3 regions of the Streptomyces rectiviolaceus genome follow, and region 2 is predicted to be linked to each of the others. Evidence: riboswitches for the same ligand, from Rfam matches in the RefSeq annotation. Region 2 holds a riboswitch; each other region holds the start of a gene.
The links. A riboswitch is a leader RNA that binds a small molecule or an ion and turns the genes downstream of it on or off. The one in region 2 is predicted to bind cyclic di-AMP.
Positions count from the first base shown of each region.

Region 1 (7,132 bases), on a different contig from region 2:
CGATGCTGGCGGGCGACGACCCCGGGATGCGGATCGTGCCCTTCCGCGGGGAGTACTTCGACCTGGCGCGGCCCGAGCTGGTGCGGGGCCTGGTGTATCCGGTGCCGGACCCGGCATTCCCCTTCCTGGGGGTGCATCTGACGCGGGGCATCGGGGGCGGGGTCCATGTGGGGCCCAACGCGGTGCCGGCGCTGGCCCGTGAGGGGTACGGATGGGGTGTGGTGCGGCCGCTGGAGGTGGCGGGGACGCTGGGCTGGCCGGGGGCCTGGCGGATGGCTGGGCGGCACTGGCGGTACGGGGCGGGGGAGCTTCGGCGCTCCTTCTCCAAGGGGGCGTTCACCTCGGCGGTGCGGAGGCTGCTGCCTGCGGTGACTCCGGATGATCTGGTGGCTGCGGATGCGGGGGTGCGGGCGCAGGCCGTCTTGCGTGACGGGACGCTGGTGGATGACTTCCTCATCCGGGAGGGGGTGCGGGCCGTGCATGTCCTGAACGCGCCTTCGCCTGCGGCGACGGCTTCGCTGCCGATTGGGCGGGCTGTGGCCCGGCGGGTGCTTGGGTTGCTGTGAGGGCGGTCCCTGCGGGGCTTTCCCCAACCCCACCCCTTCCCGGCTGTATCTATTGGCGGCTTCGCCGCGCAGGGGCTCCGCCCCAGACCCCGTACAAGATGTCCTCAAACGCCGGACGGGCTGAACTATCAGCCCGTCCGGCGTTTGAGGACGAACTCGGCGGAGCCGGTGATGACGGCAGCCAAGGCCCCCGCGCCAGATAAAATCCCCCCACTGTGTCTGAGTCGAACCCCGCCCCCGAGCGCCCCCACGCCCCCCGCCCGAAGGGCGAACCCCGTTTCCCCCACGGCCCCGCGCCCGACCCCGCCGGGTCGCACTTCGAGCGGCGGATCCGGAGTTTCCAGCCCCGCAGGAGCCGGGTGACCGCGGGCCAAGCGGACGCGCTCCAGCGGCTGTGGCCCAAGTGGGGTCTCGACATCGACGGGCAGCGGACCCTCGACCTCGCCGAACTGTTCGGCGGCGAGCGTCCCGTCGTACTGGAGATCGGGTTCGGCATGGGCGAGGCCACCGCCCAGATGGCAGCCGACGATCCGGACACCGGCATCCTCGCCGTGGACGTGCACACCCCCGGCCAGGGAAATCTCCTCGGCCTCGCCGAGCGGAACGGCCTCGAGAACATCCGCGTCGCGAACGGCGACGCCGTGATCCTGCTCCGCGAAATGCTCACGCCCGCCTCCCTCGACGGCCTCCGCGTCTACTTCCCCGACCCCTGGCCCAAGGCCCGCCACCACAAGCGCCGCATCATCCAGCCCGACTTCCTCGACCTCGCCGCTCCCCGCCTCAAGCCCGGCGCCGTGCTGCACTGCGCGACCGACTGGGAGCCGTACGCCGAGCAGATGCTCGATGTGCTCACCGCGCACCCCGAGTTCGAGAACACCCAGGCCGACGGCGGGTACGCGCCCCGTCCCTCCTTCCGCCCCCTCACCCGGTTCGAGGGCCAGGGCCTGGACAAGGGGCACGTGGTCCATGACCTGCTGTTCCGCCGTACACCCAGCCAGAACAGCCAGGAAGCCTGAGATACCGGACAGGATCCCTGCGATACCGGCCACGGGGCCTGAGACACCGTCGCGGGCCACCCCCGTCCCTCGTTAGGGTCAACGGGTGGCCACCCGTTCTCCGTACCCGCACCCGATGCCCCCCGCCGGGCCCGCCGGGCTGCGGCACGCTCGCTGGTGGCAGCGGCGGGCGATACGCGCGGCCGCCCTGGTCACGCTGCTCGCCCTGTCCGGCCTGGTGATCCTGGCCCTGGTCAGGGAACAGACCGGCACCGAAGGCTTCCTGGTCGGGCTCGGCCTCGCGACGCTGCCCGTGCCGCTCCTGGTGGCCGCCTTCCGCTGGCTGCAGCGGGTCCAGCCGGGCCCCTGGCGGAATCTGCTCTTCGCCTTCGCCTGGGGCGCCTGCGCCGCCGCCCTCATAGCGATCGTCGCGAACAGCTTCGCGACCCGCTGGATAGCCACCGCCACGGCCGACCCCACCAGCGCGGACACCCTCGGCGCGACGGTCATAGCGCCGATCGTCGAGGAGAGCGCGAAGGCCGTGGCCGTGCTGCTCGTCTTCCTCTTCCGCAGACGGGAGTTCACCGGCATCGTCGACGGCGTGGTGATCGCCGGAGTGACCGCCACCGGCTTCGCCTTCACCGAGAACATCCTCTATCTCGGCAGCGCCTTCGGCACCGACCAGCTCAACGGCGGGACCGGACTCGCGTCCGTGACGGCGGCGACCTTCTTCGTACGCGTCGTGATGTCGCCCTTCGCGCACCCGCTCTTCACCGTGCTCACCGGCATCGGCTTCGGCATCGCCGCGCTCAGCGCGGAGCGCCAGAACTGGCGCCGCGTCCTGCTCCCGGTCGGCGGACTCCTCCTGGCGATGGGCCTGCACGCCCTGTGGAACGGCTCGGCGGTCTTCGGGGACTACGGCTTCTTCGCCGTGTACGCGCTCTTCATGCTGCCCGCCTTCGGCCTGCTCACCTGGCTGGTCATCTGGATCAGACAGCGCGGCCTGCGCATCGTGCGGGCCGAACTGCCCGCGTACGCACTCGCGGGCTGGCTCACCGCACCCGAGCCGTACGCCCTGGGCACCATGCGCGCCCGCACGCTGGCCCGCGACTACGCCTCCTACACGCAGGGCAAGGCCGCGGCGCGCACGGTCGCCCAGTACGAGACGTACGCGACGTCTCTCGCGCTCCTGCGGCACCGGGGGCGCAAGGGCCGCGCGGGCGCCGACTTCGTCGTACGGGAGCGGGAGTTGCTGCACGCGCTGTGGGAGCGCCGCGAGGCGGCACGGCCCGCCCTCGCGTACGCGGCGCGCGCGACGGCACCGGTGTTCGTACCGATGCCGCCGCCGTACGGATACCAGCAGCCGTACGGATATCAACAGCCGTACCAGCAGCCCTACCCGCAGCAACAGCAGCAGCCGCCGTACGGATATCCGTACGGCCGCCCGGCGATGCCCTACCCCGCGTACAACCCCTACCGCGGCTAGGCGGAAGCCGCCGTCAGCGCCGACACCTCGGCCTCCGTCAGCTCCAGCTCCCCCACCGCGAGCAGCGCGGGCAGCTGTTCGACCGTACGGGCCAACGCGATCGGCGCGGCCACCGTCGGCTGCGCCGCGAGCCACGCGAGGGCCACGGTCGCGAGCTCGGCGCCGCGCGCCTGGGCGACCTCGTCGAGGGCGGCGAGCACGCGCAGACCGCGGTCGGTGTCCAGGTGCTTGCCCGCGCCCTGGGCCCGCGCGCTGTCGACCGCCGCACCCGGGCGGTACTTGCCGGTCAGGAAGCCGGAGGCGAGCGCGTAGTACGGGACGGCGGCCAGGCCGGAGCGCGATGCGACCTGCTCCAGCGTGCCCTCGTACGTGTCGCGCGAGACGAGGTTGTAGTGCGGCTGCAGCACCGAGTAGCGCGCGAGGCCCTCGCGGTCGGAGAAGTCGAGGAACTCCTGGAGCCGGTCGGCGGTCACGTTGGACGCGGCGATGGCGCGCACCTTGCCGGACGTCACCAGGTCGTCGAGCGCGGTGATGATCTCCTCGACGGAGACCGTCGGGTCGTCGTAGTGCGTGTAGAAGAGGTCGATGTAGTCGGTGCGCAGGCGGCGCAGCGACTCCTCGACACCGGACTTGATGGTGTTCGCGGACAGGCCCTTGAAGTCGGGGTGGGCGCCGACCTTGGTGGCGAGCACGACGTCGGAGCGGTTGCCGCGCGCGGCGAGCCAGTTGCCGATGACGGTCTCGGACTCGCCGCCCTTGTTGCCGGGCGCCCAGGCCGAGTAGACGTCGGCGGTGTCGATGAAGTTGCCGCCCGCGGCGGTGTAGGCGTCGAGCACGGTGAAGGACTGCGCCTCGTCGGCCGTCCAGCCGAAGACGTTGCCGCCCAGTGCGAGCGGGAAGACCTCGAGGTCGGACGAACCAAGCTTGCGGAGAGAAGTCATACGGGACTCAACGCCCTTACGGATCGCGGAATTCCGTACAGCGGGATGCCGGTTCCGATCAGTGGGGCATCCGCTCGGGGAGAACCGGTGAGCGGGCGCCCTTGACCGGCAGCCCTGACGTCGGGGGGTTGCCGCCAGGACCGCCGGGGTTCTGGGGCTGCGTCAGAGGGACTGGCCCTTGCCGCGCAGCCACGCCGCCGGATCGACCCCGGTGGAGTCGCCGCCCGGGTGGACCTCCAGGTGGAGGTGCGCGCCGGTGACGTTGCCGGTGGCGCCGACGCGGCCGATGGTCTCGCCGGTGGTGACCTTCTGGCCGACGCTGACGTTCATCGAGGACTGGTGGCAGAACCAGATCTCGGTGCCGTCGTCGAGCTCAAGGACCGTGCGGTAGCCGTACGCCCCCGCCCAGCCGGCCTCCTTGATGGTGCCGGAGTGGATGGCCTTGATGGGCGTGCCCGTGGGAGCCGCGAAGTCCAGGCCGGTGTGGTAGCCGGAGGACCACATGGAGCCGGGCTGACCGAAGGTGCCGGTGAGCGTGTACGAGCCGACGGGGAGGGTGAAGCTCTTGGCGAGCTTGGCCAGGCGCTCCGCCTCGGCCTTGCGCTTGGCCTCCGCCTCGGCCTTCTTCTTCGCGGCGGCCTTCTCGGCGGCGATCTTCTTCTCGGCCGCGGTCTGCTTGGCGGCGGCCTGGGCGGCGGCTTCCTTGACGGCGGCTTCTTCGGCCGCCTTCTGGACCGCGTCGTCCGCCTGGTCCTGCTGGTTCTCGGCCTGCTCCATGATGCGGGCCCGCAGTGCCTCGCCCGCGTCCGTGGTGCCCTGCTCGGCGTCGGCGGTGCTGATGCCGGCGGCGCTCAGGGGCGCGGCGGCGGTCGTCACGCCGTTGTCCGCGGAACCGGAGCCGGAGCCGGAGTCGGAGGAGTCGTCGGATATCAAAGACCCCACGCCGGGAAGCGACTTGGCCTCCGGCAGCGAGTCCGTGACGGCCGAGAGGTCCGGCATCTCGATGGAGACCGGGGGCTTTCCGCCCTGCGCGGTGGCGATGCCGCCCGCGCCGACGGCGGCGATGACGCCTACGCCGAGAACAGTGGAGCTGCGGGCGAGCCCGCCACCGCCCCGCTTGTGGACGCGGTGCCTGCCGCGGACGGGACGGATGGACTCCTCGGTGGGATTCCATTCCTCCCAGGAACTGTCGTCGTACCCACCGAAGTCGTCGTCATTCGGTACGTACACGCCTTGGGGGGCAGGGCGGTTGGACGCCACTGGGGCGCACTCCTTTCCTTCCTTCTCGCCTACCGGGTTAGCTGACGGGTTCGGAGCAGGAAGGTCTCCTACGAACATCTGGCACGGATGCACAGATGCCCGATTCACCCCAATTAGTGGTTCCCCGGCTCCCTTTCGGGATTAGGCGCGTGCGCGCGGAGCCGACTCGAGTGACGGCTGGGACGACCGCGCTGCGTTATCGAACGTTAATAGACGGCAGGGTCGTATTCCAAGCCGTTCCGACTGATCGTTAACGACTTTGGCCTGCACTTAACGGGACACGGGGGTTCGGAACGGGGCGAGTTGACCCCACTTCTTCACACACCGGAGCTTCACATCTCCTTGACAGTACGTCAGTTGTTATGCGGAGTGGTGTCCTTCAGTCACGGCCGGTGACATCGGAGCCCGCGTCGGTCCAGCCGTCGGCCCCGGCGCCCCCGGTATCGCCCCCGGTATCGCCCCCGGTATCCCCAGCCATCAACGGCCGCCGCACCGCGAGCAACGCCATGTCGTCGGTCGTCCCGCCCCCGGTGTGCCGCCGCACTTCCTCGGTGAGCGTGGCCAGGAGCGCGTCCGGGCCGTTGGGCCCCGGAAAGATGCGGCCGCCGAGCCGCGCGGCCGGGTTGTAGAACTCGCCCCGGACGTCACGCGCCTCCGAGAGCCCGTCGGTGTAGAGCAGCAGCATCGCCCCCGGCGGGAACTCCGTCTCGTCCGCACGGTCCGGCCAGGCACCCAGGTCGCCCATCCCGAGCGGCAGCGCGGGCTCGGTGGCGGACAGCACGCACAGCCGTCCGTCGCCGCGCAGGAGCAGGGGCCCGGGGTGCCCGCGATTGACGAGGCGTACGAGACCGTCGCCGTGCGGGATCTCCGCGAGCACGGCGGTGGTGAACCCTTCGAAGGCGTCGAGCCCGTCGCGCCGCGTGCCCTCACGCGCGAGGGCCCGCTCCAGGCGCTGCGCCACGGCCTCCAGGGTGGCCTCCTGCTCGGCGGCCTCCCGGAACGCCCCGATGACGACGGCGACGGCCGCCACCGCGCCTATGCCCTTGCCGCGTACGTCGCCGACGATGACGCGTACGCCGTACGGGGTGTCCTGCACGGCGTACAGATCACCCCCGATGAACGCGTCGGCCTCCGCCGCCTCGTACCGCGCCGCGACATCGAGCCCGCCGATCCGGTGGTCCGGCTGCGGCAGCACGGCGCGCTGGGCCGCCTCGGCGATGGTGCGGGCGGAGGCGAGCTGTTCGTCGCTGCGGCGTACGACGCGGTTGATGACGACGGCGAGCACGGCGACGGTGGCCACCGTGATCAGTTCGGTGATCGCCTCGACGTCGGCGGTGGTGCTGCTCTTGAAGTGCAGGGCGAGCACGGCGGCGCAGGACCCCGCCCCGATGAGGGCGGTGGTGATCAGCGAGTAGAAGGGGGCCGCGATGAGCGGGGCGGCGGTGAAGAGGGGCGCGGCGGTGAACGCGGGTGGGGTCGAGATGTCGTAGACGACCCCGACGACGATGAGCAGCAGGGGCAGGGCCCGCACGAGAGCCCGCTCATGCCGGACATCGGGACTCTTGCCCCCGCCGCTTCCTCCTCGCTGCCCCACCGGTCTTCTCCTGCCGAATTCCGCGGCCAGGACCAGACCCATGACCACGTTCATCCAGGGTTCCCGGAGCGGTGGCGCGGGGCGACCCGTGTGGGCCGACAGAGTGACGGGGGAAAACACCGAAGGCCCGGATCCATTTTCTGGATCCGGGCCTTCGGTCTTTAGTAGCGGGGACAGGATTTGAACCTGCGACCTCTGGGTTATGAGCCCAGCGAGCTACCGAGCTGCTCCACCCCGCGCCGTTGAATGCAACTCTACGCCATCAGGCGGAGTGAAAGCGAACCGGCTGA
Region 1 is NZ_BAAAUG010000064.1:9,270-16,401, forward strand. It holds gene lhgO (L-2-hydroxyglutarate oxidase) at 1-566, shown strand, start outside; gene trmB (tRNA (guanosine(46)-N7)-methyltransferase TrmB) at 782-1,582, shown strand; gene ABD378_RS19045 (PrsW family intramembrane metalloprotease) at 1,668-3,047, shown strand; gene ABD378_RS19050 (aldo/keto reductase) at 3,044-3,988, opposite strand; gene ABD378_RS19055 (M23 family metallopeptidase) at 4,151-5,248, opposite strand; cyclic di-AMP (ydaO/yuaA leader) riboswitch at 5,260-5,406, opposite strand; gene ABD378_RS19060 (PP2C family protein-serine/threonine phosphatase) at 5,628-6,896, opposite strand; tRNA gene ABD378_RS19065 (tRNA-Met) at 7,008-7,081, opposite strand.
Region 1: it holds a riboswitch for cyclic di-AMP, as region 2 does, so the genes downstream of both, ABD378_RS19055 (M23 family metallopeptidase) here and ABD378_RS23355 (transglycosylase family protein) in region 2, are expected to answer to the same signal.

Region 2 (7,132 bases):
ATCCGCGCCTCGGACCACGGTGAGCACCTCACCGAGAACGAGGCCGCCGCGATGGCCTTCATCCTTCTCTTCGCCGGCTTCGAGACCACAGTCAACCTCATCGGGAACGGCACGTACGCCCTCCTCACCCACCCCGAGCAGCGTGAGCGGCTCCAGGAATCCCTCGGGGACGGCGGCGACACCGGGCTCCTGGAGACCGGCATCGAGGAGCTGCTGCGCTTCGACGGTCCCGTCGAACTCGCCACCTGGCGGTTCGCCACCGAGCCGCTGACCATCGGAGGGGAGGACATCGCCGCCGGCGACCCCGTCCTCGTGGTCCTCGCCGCCGCTGATCGTGACCCCGAACGCTTCGACCGGCCGGACACGCTCGACCTCTCCCGCCGCGACAACCAACACCTCGGCTACGGCCATGGCATTCATTACTGTCTCGGCGCACCGCTCGCCAGGCTCGAAGGCCAGGCCGCCCTCGCGACTCTTCTGCGGCGCCTCCCTGACCTGCGGCTCGCGGTGGAACCTGGTGATTTGAGATGGCGCGGCGGGCTCATCATGCGCGGACTCCGCACGCTGCCCGTGGAGTTCACACCCGCACAGCAGAGCAAATATTCGGCGCCTGGAACGACGTTTAGCTGACGGCCCGTCAGGACTGTGACTTTCACGTGATCTCCGCTGCATCGACTTGTGACAAGCGTTCGAGTGCAGCTACGTTCACCGACGACTCGGCATCCCGTGCCGCAGTCGTCGCTCCAGTCACGCGAAAGGCAACCGCATGCTCTCCGGCAATGGTCGTCACCGACGCCCCCGCCAAGCCCCGGCCCTGATCGTCGCGGCAGGAGTCGCAGGATCGGCCATCGCCATCCCGCTGCTCGGCGCCACCAGTGCGAGCGCGGCGGACACCGCCACGTGGGACAAGCTCGCGGAGTGCGAGAGCGGCGGATCCTGGAGCGCGGACGCGGGCAACGGGTACTACGGCGGGCTCCAGTTCTCGCAGCAGGTCTGGGAGGAGTACGGCGGCCTCGACTACGCGCCGAGCGCCGATCAGGCCAGCCGCTCGCAGCAGATATCCGTCGCCGAGCAGGTCCTTGACGACCAGGGCCCCGATGCCTGGCCGAGCTGCGCGCCGATCGCCGGTCTCACCCAGGACGGCGCCGACGCCGACGTCGACCCGGGCGCTCCGATCACGACGATTCCTTCTGATGGGCCGTCGGAGTCCACCGAACCCGCCGAGCCCAGTGAGCCGAACGAGCCGAGCACGTCGCCGAGCGAGTCGGCCGATCCCTCGGACAGCACTGAGCCTTCGGAGGAGCCATCGGACTCCGAGAAGTCCTCTGAGGAGCCCTCCGAGAAGCCCGACGCCGACGACGAGACGCGAGACAAGAATCACGACGAGTCCGGCAACTCGGGCGAGTCGGGCGAGTCCGGCGACTCGACCGACCCGGGCAAGTCCGGGCAGGACGACGGCACTTCCGCCACCCCCACCCCCTCCGCCGGTGAGGGCGAGGGCCGCCACCGCGGTGACAGCGCGGACGACAAGCCGTCCGACGGCACCTCTCGCGAGGGCTCGGGCCGGCACGCATCCCGTGGCGACGAGCGTCAGAAGGACGGCTCCGACGGGACGTACACGGTCCGCTCCGGAGACAACCTCTCGGTCATCGCCGACGACCTCGACGTGAAGGGCGGGTGGGCCGAGCTGTACGAGGAGAACGAGAACTCGGTCGGCTCCGACCCCGATCTCATCCTTCCCGGTCAGAGCCTCGATTTGGGCGAAAAGTAGGGGTAGTTGGCGAGTCGCTTTGCGCTCGATGTCCCAATTGGCGCAAGTGAGACATGGGTCTCAGAAGCCCTGATCGTCTTTGGAATTCGGCCGTTGGCATGACTACGGTCGTGACCGCTCGCCACAGCGGGCCCCGTCGGTCGGTACGCCGAGTCCTGCCAATTGGCCGTTCGGGAACAGTCGTCGCGCAAGCGCCGTAGGCAGGAGCGGGGGAACCAAGGTTTCCGCCGGGCCCGGCCGTTCAGCATCGCGAGAGCGAGCAGAGAACGGACGGGAACGGCTAGGGGTTAAGTCGCGCTCAGGAAGCGCGGCCGGGCAACTTCATCGGCCCGAACCCGACAGCTCACCTCGCAGGCGTCGGTGAGGGGATCACTCATGCTGTTTTCCAGCAAGGGCAAGCACCGCCGCCCGTCCAAGGCCACCCGCGTCGCCACGCTCGCCGGCGTCACCGGTGTCGCCGTCGCCGCCCCGCTGATGGCGGCCGGCTCGGCCTCCGCCGCGACCGGCTCCGAGTGGGACGCCGTCGCCCAGTGCGAGTCGGGCGGCAACTGGTCCATCAACACCGGCAACGGCTACACGGGCGGCCTGCAGTTCTCGTCGTCCACCTGGGCCGCGTACGGCGGCACGAAGTACGCGCCCACCGCCGACAAGGCCTCCAAGGCCCAGCAGATCGAGATAGGCGAGAAGGTCCTCGCGGGCCAGGGCAAGGGTGCCTGGCCGAGCTGCGGCGTCGGCCTCTCGAGCGCCTCCTACGAGGGTGGCGGTGCGCAGGAGAGCGCCCCGCAGCAGACCCAGGAGCAGCCCAAGAGCCAGCCCAGCGCCCAGACCGAGCAGCCGCAGCAGGCCGCTCCGAAGGCCGAGGCCGCCCCGAAGACCGAGTCCAAGAAGACCGTCGAGACCCCGACCGGCAAGAAGGTCAAGAAGGGCGACGGCGAGTACAAGGTCAAGAAGGGTGACACCCTCTCCAAGATCGCCGAGGCCAAGGACGTCAAGGGCGGCTGGCACAAGGTGTACAAGCTCAACGGCGACATCATCGACAACGCCGACATGATCTACCCGGGCCAGCAGCTCCACCTCAGCTAGTTCTGGCGGGGCGCCTCGCGGGGCCTGCTCGTCTGCGGGTGCGTCGTGGCTTGTCGCGCCCACGCGGCGGAGCCGCATATGTAACAGCCCCGCGCCCCTTCGGGCGCTGCCCTCCCCGCCCCGGTGCGCGTATCCCCCGTACGCACCGGGGCGGGGTTCTTTTGCCCCGCCACTGCCCCGCCGCTGCCCCTCCATGTTTTTTGTTCCGTTCGGAAACTTTTTGCTCTCGGTTTGTCCACAGGGCGGTCGCTCGGCTGGCTCTTGCCCGGGAGCCGGTTAGGCTCGTGTCCGCGAGGCCAACGCCCCGCGTACCCGCGTCACATCCCAGAAGGAGATGCTCGTGCCGTCCATCGACGTCGTCGTAGCCCGGGAAATCCTGGACTCCCGAGGCAACCCCACGGTCGAGGTCGAGGTCGGCCTCGACGACGGCAGCACGGGTCGTGCCGCCGTTCCGTCCGGTGCGTCCACCGGTGCTTTCGAGGCCATCGAACTCCGTGACGGTGACCCCAACCGTTACCAGGGCAAGGGCGTGGAGAAGGCCGTCCTCGCCGTCATCGAGCAGATCGGCCCGGAGCTCGTCGGGTACGACGCGACCGAGCAGCGCCTGATCGACCAGGCGATGTTCGACCTCGACGCCACCGACAACAAGGGCTCGCTCGGCGCCAACGCCATCCTCGGCGTCTCGCTCGCCGTCGCGCACGCCGCGTCGGAGGCCTCCGACCTGCCGCTCTTCCGCTACCTCGGCGGCCCGAACGCGCACCTGCTGCCCGTTCCGATGATGAACATCCTGAACGGCGGGTCGCACGCCGACTCGAACGTCGACATCCAGGAGTTCATGATCGCGCCGATCGGCGCCGAGTCGTTCTCCGAGGCCCTGCGCTGGGGCACCGAGGTCTACCACACGCTGAAGAAGGTCCTGAAGGACAAGGGCCTCTCCACCGGCCTGGGCGACGAGGGCGGCTTCGCCCCGAACCTGGACTCCAACCGCGCCGCGCTCGACCTCATCCTCGAGGCCGTCAAGCAGGCCGGTTACGTCCCCGGCGAGCAGATCGCGCTCGCGCTCGACGTCGCCGCGTCCGAGTTCTACAAGGACGGCAAGTACGAGTTCGAGGGCAAGTCCCGCTCGGCCGCCGAGATGACCGAGTACTACGAGGAGCTCGTCGCCTCGTACCCCCTCGTCTCCATCGAGGACCCGCTGTTCGAGGACGACTGGGCCGGCTGGAACGCCATCACCGAGAAGCTCGGCGAGAAGGTCCAGCTCGTGGGCGACGACCTGTTCGTCACCAACCCGGAGCGCCTGGCCCGTGGCATCGAGGAGAAGTCGGCCAACGCCCTTCTGGTGAAGGTCAACCAGATCGGTTCGCTGACCGAGACCCTCGACGCCGTCGAGATGGCCCAGCGCAACGGCTTCAAGTGCATGATGTCGCACCGCTCCGGTGAGACCGAGGACGTCACCATCGCCGACCTCGCCGTCGCCACCAACTGCGGCCAGATCAAGACCGGCGCCCCGGCCCGCTCCGAGCGCGTCGCCAAGTACAACCAGCTCCTGCGCATCGAGGAGATCCTCGACGACGCCGCGGTCTACGCCGGCCGTTCGGCGTTCCCCCGCTTCAAGGGCTGATCGCCGCCGGGCCTCGGCTCCGCTGAGCAGTTACCTACGTCCCCGTACTCGGTCCCGTACCGTGTGCGGGGACGTACGTACGTATCGGGGAGGCGGCACACATGGCCGTGAAGGACCGCGACCGGTTCTCCACCGCGACCAGGCTGCGGCTGCTCGGCGAGCAGACCGCGGAGCGTGTCTACCGCTCGCAGACCAAGCGTCAGGCGCGCCGCTCCCGGCTCACGGGACGCGCCGCGCTCCTCGCGCTCGTGCTCTGCTCCTTGGTCGTCGCGCTCGCCTACCCGATAAGGCAGTACGTCTCCCAGCGCGCGGAGATCGCCGAGCAGCGTCAGGAGCAGGCCGAGCGCCGCGCGAACGTCGAGAAGCTGCGGGACGAGAAGGCCCGCTGGCGGGACGACTCGTACGCGGAGCAGCGCATCCGGGACCGGCTGCACTATGTGATGCCGGGCGAGACCGGCTACACGGTGATCGACCCCGAGGCGGCGAAGAAGCAGCGCACCGACCAGGGGGCGGCCGCCAGGCCCTGGTACTCGAACGTCTGGGACGGCGTCGACAAGGCCGACCGCCCGGACGACGACTGAGCTCGACAGAACCTCTGACCTCTGACGTCCGAGCCCAGCAGAACTTCTACGGAACCGATCGAAAGACAGGCATGGAAACGCCCCCGCCGACCACCCCGCGCACCGAGCCCACCGACGCCGACGTCGAGGCCTTCAAGCAGCAGCTCGGCCGTCCGCCGCGCGGCCTGCGGGCCATCGCCCACCGCTGCCCGTGCGGGCAGCCGGACGTCGTCGAGACGGCGCCGCGCCTTCCGGACGGGACGCCGTTCCCGACGACGTACTACCTGACGTGCCCGCGGGCCGCCTCCGCGATCGGCACGCTTGAGGCCAACGGCGTCATGAAGGAGATGTCGGAGCGGCTGAAGACGGACCCCGAGCTGGCCGCGGCGTACCGCGCGGCGCACGAGGACTACATCGCGCGCCGTGACGCCATCGAGGTCCTGGAGGGCTTCCCGAGCGCGGGCGGCATGCCCGACCGTGTGAAGTGCCTGCACGTCCTGGTCGGCCACTCGCTGGCCGCGGGCCCTGGTGTGAACCCCCTCGGTGACGAGGCCATCGCGATGCTCCCGGAGTGGTGGGCCAAGGGACCGTGCGTCGTGCCGTGCGCCGATCAGGAGCCCGCCAAGTGACCCGCGTGGCCGCCATCGACTGCGGCACCAATTCGATCCGCCTCCTGGTGGCGGACGCCGACCCCGCGACCGGCGAACTGGTCGACCTGGACCGCAGGATGACGATCGTCCGCCTGGGCCAGGGCGTGGACAAGACGGGCAGGCTCGCGCCCGAGGCACTCGACCGCACCTTCGCGGCCTGCCGCGAGTACGCCGATGCCATCAAGTCCCACGGCGCGGAACGCCTCCGCTTCGTGGCGACGTCCGCTTCCCGCGACGCCGAGAACCGCGACGACTTCGTACGCGGCGTCCTGGACATCCTCGGCGTCGAGCCGGAGGTCATCAGCGGTGACCAGGAGGCCGAGTTCTCCTTCACGGGGGCGACGAAGGAGCTGGCGGGGAGCGACCACCTCGCCAAGCCCTATCTCGTCGTCGACATCGGCGGCGGCTCCACGGAGTTCGTCGTCGGCGACGACCACGTCCGTGCCGCCCGCTCCGTCGACATCGGCTGCGTGCGCCTCACGGAGCGGCACATCCGCACCGACCCGCCCGCGCCCGCCGAACTCGACGCCGTCCGCGCCGACATCGAGGCCGCGCTCGACCTCGCCGAGCAGACGGTGCCGATCCGTGAGGCGGGCACCCTGGTGGGGCTCGCGGGGTCCGTGACGACAGTGGCCGCCATCGCGCTCGGCCTCGACGCGTACGACTCCGCGGCGATCCACCACTCCCGGATCTCCTACGAACAGGTCAGCGAGATCGTCGGACGCCTGGCGCGGTCCACGCACGACGAGCGCGCCGCGATCCCGGTGATGCACCCGGGGCGCGTGGACGTCATCGTGTCGGGCGCGCTCGTACTCCTGTCGATCATGGATCGGACCGGGGCCCGGGAGGTCGTCGTCAGCGAGCACGACATCCTCGACGGCATCGGCTGGTCGATCGCCTGAGCGCGTCAAACAGCGTCTGAGCGGCTGTTGAGGGGCTCGAAGGGCCCGGCGGCGACATGCCGTCGGGAAACTTCGTGAAGTTCTTCACAAGGAAATCGGCTCGGTTGGACGATGTTCAGGGGTTCTGGACCCCTAAAAGTGATCCCAGAGCGCCCCGCGACCCATGACAGTGAAGGTTCGTGAGGGTGTCCGGGGCGTGGACGGGTCGGGTGGTCCACTGCGCCCGGGAGGCCAGAGCGGCAGCTCACAAGGGGTGCACAACGTCTCGGGTAGGCGCGTGGTTCCCCTGGGGCGCTATGGCCTGCGTCACGTGGGCGGCGAAGTGTAGCAGAGGGTGTACCCATGCTTGTGAAGGGGCGCACGAGCGACCCCCGTCGGGCAGGTGGATACTCGATGGCATGAGCACCACGGAGCGTCCCAGGATCCTCGTAGTAGGCGGTGGGTACGTAGGCCTGTACGCAGCTCGGCGCATCCTCAAGAAGATGCGCTACGGAGAGGCGACCGTCACGGTCGTCGACCCCCGGTCGTACATGACCTACCAGCCC
Region 2 is NZ_BAAAUG010000083.1:20,533-27,664, reverse strand. It holds gene ABD378_RS23365 (cytochrome P450 family protein) at 1-630, shown strand, start outside; gene ABD378_RS23360 (transglycosylase family protein) at 767-1,771, shown strand; cyclic di-AMP (ydaO/yuaA leader) riboswitch at 1,954-2,143, shown strand; gene ABD378_RS23355 (transglycosylase family protein) at 2,147-2,854, shown strand; gene eno (phosphopyruvate hydratase) at 3,189-4,475, shown strand; gene ABD378_RS23345 (FtsB family cell division protein) at 4,577-5,056, shown strand; gene ABD378_RS23340 (DUF501 domain-containing protein) at 5,128-5,664, shown strand; gene ABD378_RS23335 (Ppx/GppA phosphatase family protein) at 5,661-6,587, shown strand; gene ABD378_RS23330 (NAD(P)/FAD-dependent oxidoreductase) at 6,986-7,132, shown strand, end outside.

Region 3 (7,132 bases), on a different contig from region 2:
CGGGCAACCACGCCTCGCTGATCGACGGCTGCCGCCTGGCGCGCGGTACGACGCAGGTGGTTCCGCACGCCGACCCCGAAGCGGTGCGCAAGACGCTGGACGCTCACGCGGGGCCCGCGGTCGTCGTGTCGGACACGGTCTTCTCGGTCGACGGCGACGCGGCTTCACTGACCGAACTCAGTTCCGTTTGTCAGGAGTTCGGTGCCGGTCTCGTCGTCGACGACGCCCATGGGCTCGGCGTGCTGGGCGACGGCGGGCGGGGCGCCCCGCAGGCGGCCGGGCTCGCGGGCACCGCCCACACGGTGGCCACGGTCACCCTGTCGAAGTCCTTCGGCAGCCAGGGAGGCGCGGTCCTCGGCCCCGCCAAGGTCATCGACCACCTGATCAACGCGGCCCGTACCTTCATCTTCGACACGGGGCTCGCACCCGCTGCCGCGGGCGCGGCACTCGCGGCCCTGCGGCTGCTGCGCAGAGAACCGGAGCGTGCCGCGCGGGCCCGCACGGTCGCGGCCGAGCTTCATGAACGCCTCATGGCGGAAGGTCTCTCGGCGGTACGTCCTGACGCCGCCGTCGTCTCCGTGCGCGCGCCGTCGCCGGAAGCGGCCGTGCGCTGGGCCGCCGACTGCCGGGGCGCGGGCCTGGCCGTCGGGTGCTTCCGACCGCCGTCGGTGCCCGACGGCATCTCGCGGTTGCGGCTGACCGCCCGGGCGGATCTCAGCGACACACAGATCGCCGATGCCGTACGAGTGATCAGCCGCTCCGCACCCCGGTAGTCACCGGAGGCCGTGGACGAAGGCCTCCCATGTGGCGGGTGAGAAGAGCAGGGCGGGCCCTGCCGTGTTCTTCGAGTCGCGCACTGCGAGCAGTCCCTGCTTCGGCCCTGAAGCGAGCGAGGCTGTCTCCACGCAGTTGTTCATGCCGTTGCTACGAGTGCTGCGGTGCCACCGTGCGCCTTGCAGAGAAGTGCTGGAAGGAACGTGCCGAGGCAGTGCAGTCATGGTGCCCCCTTACGCGCCGTCACCTATCCCGGCGATGTGATCCGTTGATTCCTCGGGTGAAAGTGCTTTTCCTTGAAGGGAGTTGAAGGCATCCGTATATGCCTTAAGGTCTTCTCTCCGTTCGAGGTAGAGGCTACTCGTCAAGTGGTCTAGAACAACCACATCCAGATCAGCAATGTTCGGAAATGAGAAGATAACGAAAGATCCAATGAGGCCCACGTGCTCTCCGGCGGCGAACGGCAACACCTGAAGTCGTACATGGGGCAACTGTGCTGCCTCCAGTAACCGTTTCAACTGTCCCGCGAGCACCTGACTCCCGCCCACCGGCCGGTGCAGCACCGCCTCGTCCAGGATTACGCTCAGTCGCAGCGGTGGAGCCGCGCGCAGCACGTCCTGGCGCGCGAGACGCACCTCGACCAGCGCGTCCACCTGCTCATCCGGCAGCCCGTCGAGCGCGGCCCGGGTCACCGCACGCGCGTAGTCCGGGGTCTGCAGCAGGCCGGGCACGACGGTGGTCTCCAGGGTGCGCATCCGGCAGGCCTGTGACTCCAGGCTGATGAAGTCGCGGTAGGCGGGCGGCAGCAGCTCGCGGTAGGCGTGCCACCAGTGGCGCCGTCCACCGTCGTCGTCCGAGCCCGCCAACGCCACCAGCAACTGGCGCAGTTGCGGATCCTCTACCTCGTACGCCTCGAGCAGCAGGCGTACGTCGGCCGCCTTGACGCTGCTACGCCCCGTCTCGATCCGGCTGACCTTCGACTGATGCCAGCCGACCCGGTCCGCCGCCTGGCCACTGGTGAGCCCGGCGTGCGTGCGCAGGGCACGCAGTTCGGCACCGAGCTTCCTGCGGCGCACCGCGGGACCGTACCGCATGCCCGTCTCCTTCCCGACGGAGCCTTCCTTTTCCGGCCTCTCCCCGGCCTCTCCCCGGCGACAGTAGAGGAAGCGCCGTCCTCGCGCCCAAATACGGTCTCTCGTAGCAGAGTTCACCGCTTTGAGCGACAGATATATGCACAACTTGGTGGATGGCCACCTCTGAGCGGCCCAGGAGTGGCAGGCTGGCGCAAAGCACCATTCCGGGACTGTCCTCGTGCCTTCCGCTACGAGTCGGAGCCGAGCCCCGGTGGGAAAGGGACACGTCGCCATGGCAGACCTTCAGGAAGCAACCGTCACCCTGCCGAGCGATCCTGCCTCGGTCTCCGCGGCCCGGAAATTCGTCTCGAACGTCCTCACCGAATGGGGGCTGCCGGGTGACACGGAAGTGGCCGACACGGTCCGGCTCATCGTCTCCGAACTGGCCACGAACGCCGTCCAGCACACCCGGGGCCAGTCGCCCACCTTCACGGTGGACATCGAGCTGGACCGGGAGGAGCAGCTGCGCATCGGCGTCACCGACAGCCACCCCCGCTACCCGAAGCGGCTGCCCGCCGCCGTCCAGCAGGACAACGGCCGCGGCCTGGTGATCATCCGCTGGCTGACCTTGGAGTGCGGCGGCAGGCTGTCGGTCACGCCCACCCCCGATGGCGGCAAGACGGTCTGGATCGCGCTGCCGTGGACCGCGCCGGTGCGCGACAGGACAGCGGCTCCCTCGGTTTCGCCGTCGCCCTCACCCCGTTGAGCGTCCGAAGGCCCCCCGGAGCAGGGCCCGGAAGGTGTCCGCCGCGGGATGCGACACATCAGTGCGGTGGACGACCGAGATCGTGCGGCGCAGATTCCCCGGCTCCAGCGGCCTGATCCCCACCGGGGTGGCCGCCGTCCGCGCCACCATCTCCGGTACGACGGCCACGCCGAGCCCCGCGCTGACCAGCGCACACACCAGCGCGTAGCCCGGGGTCTCGACCAGGACCGAAGGCGTCGCCCCGGCCCCGACGAGCGCGGACTCCACGCCCTGCCGGGGCGGATGCGTCGGCGCCATGCTGATCAGCGGCTGCCCGGCGAGCTCGGTCAGGGGCAGCCGCGAGGAGGCACCCGCGAGCGCGTGCCCGGGCGATGTCACCAGGACCAACTCCTCGACCAGGATCGGCTCCGCGGTCACGGAGGCGGGCAACGGCACCGGATCCGCCGGCTCGTAGGTGTGCGTGAGGGCCAGGTCGACCTCGCCCGCCGCCACGGCCGCGACGCCGAGCGGCGGTTCATAGCCCCGCACCGTCAGATCGATGTCCGGATGGGCGCGGCGGAACGCGGTCAGGGCGGGCGGCACCAGATGGATCCCGGCGGTGGTGAAGGTCCCCACGCGCAGCCTGCCGCCGGACAGGCCCGCGAGCCGGGCCAGTTCGTGGCGGGCCTGCTCCATCTCGTCCAGGACCCGGCGCGCCCGCGCCAGCAGCAGCTCGCCCGCGCCGGTCAGCCGAGCCCCGCGGTGGTGCCGGACCAGGAGAGCGGTGCCCGCCTCCCGTTCGAGCTTGGCCAGCTGCTGGGAGAGCGCGGGCACGGTGTAGCCGAGGCGCTCGGCGGCGCGGGTGATCGACCCGGCCTCGGAGACCGCCACCAGTGCGGCGAGCCGTGTCGGGTCGTACATGGCGTCTCCCGGTCCAGGGGCCGACGGGCGGCGGGGCTGTCCGACGGCGTGGGGCTAAACGTCTGCTTAAGGCAGACACAGGATATTCCACATACCTGCTGAAGGCAGAAGAACGGCAGGCTGGCGGTCATGGACGCACAACTGGTCGCCTTCACCGGAGTCGCCGCGGGCATGGTCGCCATGCCGGGCGCCGACTTCGCCGTCGTGGTGCGCAACTCCCTCGCATCCCGGCGCGCCGGAGTCAGCTGTGCGATCGGTGTCGCGGGCGGGCTCCTGGTGCACACGGCGCTCGCGGTGGCCGGGGTCGCGGCGGTCCTCGCGGCGGTTCCCACGCTGTTCCGGGCACTGCAGGTGCTCGGCGGTGCCTACGTGCTGTACCTCGGGTACCGCGCGCTGCGGTCGGCGGCGCGACCGCTGCGGAGCTTCTCCGCGCCGGACGGCGCGGAGATGCCGGCGGAGCAGCCTGCGGCCGGGGGCAGCCTGCGGCAGGGCTTCCTCACCAACGCGCTCAACCCCAAGGCACCCATCACCTTCCTCAGCGTGCTGCCCCAGTTCGTGCCCGCGGGCAGCCCCGCGATGCCCAGGACACTGCTGCTCGCGTCCATCATCGTGGCCCTTGCCCTGGTGTGGTTCCCGGTCGTCGCGCTCCTGGTCGACCGGCTCGGGCGCTGGCTGCGCAGGCCTCGTACGGCCCGTGCGATCGAGGGCGGCACCGGTGTCGCGCTCAGCGTCCTTGGCCTGGTGCTCCTCACCGAGGCCCTGATGGCGTGACGTCGTCCGGCGTGTCGCTGCCCCTGTCACTGCCCCTGTCCCTGTCTTTGTCCCTGCCCCTGTCCGAAGCGCGCACCAAGCGGGGAAGCAGACCCCAGAGGCCCGCACACATGACCAGCGTGCCCGCACTCGCGATGATCCCGCCGGTACGGCCCACCGCCACGTCCACGACCAGGAGCACGGAACCGGCGAGTGCGAACACCAGGACTGTCATGCCGATGCCGGCGAGGCGGGACGACACGCGCACGATCAGCGGCTTGGAGTGCTGCCCGAACAGGGTCCTGTGCACGGCGGCCGGGGCGGTGAACAGCGCCGCGGCGAGGACGGCGAGCAGCAGCGTGGTGACGTAGGTGGCGCGCTGCACCGTGTCGAGCGAGGGGAAGCGCTCGGTGAAGGCGAGGGTCAGCAGGAACGCGAAGAGGATCTGCACTCCGGTCTGCGTGACCCGCAGCTCCTGGAGGATCTCGGAGAAATTGCGGTCGGCGCGTTCGAAGCGTGTCTCGTTGCGCGGGGGCGGGTCGCCCGCGGTGGAACTGTTGTTTTCGGCCATGGCGCCCGAGTATCCGCGTCGACACCCTCCATGCCTGTCGGGCGCGCCGGTCAGCGGGTCGGGCTGGGGCCGGTCGAGCGGCGGAGGAGGCCGTGAGGCCCTCCTCCGCCGCCCTCCGACAGGCTTGCGGCCGACGGTCAGTGACGGGCGGTCAGTGACGGGCGGTCAGCGCACCCGGCCGTAGGAGACGCTCTTCGTCCAGATCTTCTCGAGCCGCACCACGGTGTTCGACTTGGGTGCGTGCCAGATCCGGCCCTTCCCGGCGTAGATGCCGACGTGGTAGACGCTCCGGCCGGAGCGGAAGAAGACCAGGTCGCCGCGGACGCGGTTGGACGCCGAGACATGGCGGGTCTTGTTGTACTGCTGTGCGGCGGTGCGTGGCAGCTTCTTGCCCGCGCGCTTGAACGAGTACTGGGTCAGGCCCGAGCAGTCGAACCGGTTCGGCCCCGTCGCTCCATAGCGGTACGGAGAGCCCTTCTTGGAGGCGGCGATCTTGAGCGCCTTCGTCCCGTGTGTCGCGGCCTCTGCTTCCGACGTGAGCCCTGGGGCCACGAGGGTGCCGCCTACGACGGCGAGTGTGAGGGCCGATACGGAACCGGCCCTGGTGAGCAGCGACGGAACATGATTCAGCGCGGTCATGCGCAACCCTTCGTCAGCCGCCTGTGAAGGATGACCTGTCGGATTCGGGCTGGCGAAGTTGCCCGGCCGCGATGTGCGGCTTCACCCCAAGGGTCGGCGTCCGGACCTTCCGGACCGACCCGTCATGCCTGGGTCCTCCACTCCTGCCGATGCACAGATGTCGACCGGTCATCCGGGTGGCGGCAGGACTCGGCGTCCGCCCGGACCGCCCCGCCGCTGTGGCGGGGGCTTGTCGTCGGAAGGGATCTTGACCCGTCAAGGGCAGAAATTCCGAGCCGAAACGGCGTTTTGTGAGGCTCCTCACGGCTGAACCGTTCGGGTGGACAAGGTCGGATTCGGGATCGGCCCGTGGAACCCGACGATCGTTCGACCAGCACCGGAACGAGGAATTCCGGCCATCGCGTACACATCTGACGCAACTGAAGACAGTCCAAAGAAGGACAATTGTCTACGCCGAACGAGGTAGCCCGTTTGGTTCGTTTGGAACCGGCCCCGGACGGTTCGGACTTCGGGTACGGAGATGAGGGGTACTCAGGAGGCCGATGGGGGCGGCACGGTGACCCGCCCGGCGCGCCGCTCGCCGTCGAGGACACGCAGCGCGCGGGCCAACGTCGGCGCGTGCACGGCGCTCTCGCCCCGCTGGTGCATGAGCGTCAGCGCGTCCCGCAGGGCGGTGGCGCTGGCGACCAGGGCCTGGGCGGCACGCAGGCCGCCATAGGTGTCCGAGGCGCGGGCGGGGTTGATCCGGCCCACCAGATCGACCACTTCGAGGTATCGGTCGATCAACTCGCCCTCGGCGCGGGTGAGTGCGGGCAGCGGGGGAAGTTCGGGCGGCAGCATCGGGAGGTTCACCCCGCGTCCGGGGTGCGCAGGGACGACTTGCGGGTCGCGATGATCCGGTCCACCAGGCCGTAGTCGACCGCCTCGGAGGCGTTGAGGATCTTGTCGCGCTCGATGTCGGCCGCGACGCGTTCCCGGCTCTGGCCCGTGTGTTGGGCGAGCAGTTTCTCCAGGTTCGCGCGGGTGCGCAGGAGTTCGTCGGCCTGGATTGCCAAGTCGGTCGCCTGGCCGTGGATCGGCTCGGCGATCGACGGCTGATGGATCAGTACCCGGGCGCCGGGCAGCGCGAACCGCTTGCCGGGGGTGCCCGCCGCCAGCAGGACGGCGGCCGCCGAGGCGGCCTGGCCCAGGCAGGTCGTCTCCACGTCGCAGGTGACGAACTGGATCGTGTCGTAGATCGCCGTCATCGCGCTGAACGAGCCGCCGGGGGAGTTGATGTAGAGCGAGATGTCGCGGTCGGGCGCCAGGTATTCCAGGTGCATGAACTGCGCCATCACGTCGTTGGCCGAGGTGTCGTCGATCGGCGTGCCCAGGAAGACGATGCGCTCCTCGAGCAGCTTCGAGTACGGATCGAGGGTCCGTTGCCCCGTGCTGGTGCGCTCGGTGAACTCGGGCAGGACATGGCGGGCGATCGGTCGGTTCATGGCACGTCTCTCCTCTGCCGGGGTCGGCTGCTCCCCAAGGCTTCCTGTAAAAAATGTACAGGACGTACGTAACGTCGTGGTGAGGAGCATGTTCGGGTGATCCGCCGGAGTCAACAGATGCGCCGTGTTTCAGCCGTTCGCTGAAAGTGGGGGCCGTGGCGCGCGGGAGCGGGTG
Region 3 is NZ_BAAAUG010000138.1:26,999-34,130, forward strand. It holds gene ABD378_RS32715 (8-amino-7-oxononanoate synthase) at 1-773, shown strand, start outside; gene ABD378_RS32720 (DUF397 domain-containing protein) at 774-998, opposite strand; gene ABD378_RS32725 (helix-turn-helix domain-containing protein) at 1,008-1,868, opposite strand; gene ABD378_RS32730 (ATP-binding protein) at 2,140-2,613, shown strand; gene ABD378_RS32735 (LysR family transcriptional regulator) at 2,602-3,513, opposite strand; gene ABD378_RS32740 (LysE family translocator) at 3,643-4,284, shown strand; gene ABD378_RS32745 (DUF6328 family protein) at 4,262-4,834, opposite strand; gene ABD378_RS32750 (C40 family peptidase) at 5,000-5,473, opposite strand; cyclic di-AMP (ydaO/yuaA leader) riboswitch at 5,477-5,649, opposite strand; gene ABD378_RS32755 (hypothetical protein) at 6,005-6,313, opposite strand; gene ABD378_RS32760 (ATP-dependent Clp protease proteolytic subunit) at 6,322-6,957, opposite strand.
Region 3: it holds a riboswitch for cyclic di-AMP, as region 2 does, so the genes downstream of both, ABD378_RS32750 (C40 family peptidase) here and ABD378_RS23355 (transglycosylase family protein) in region 2, are expected to answer to the same signal.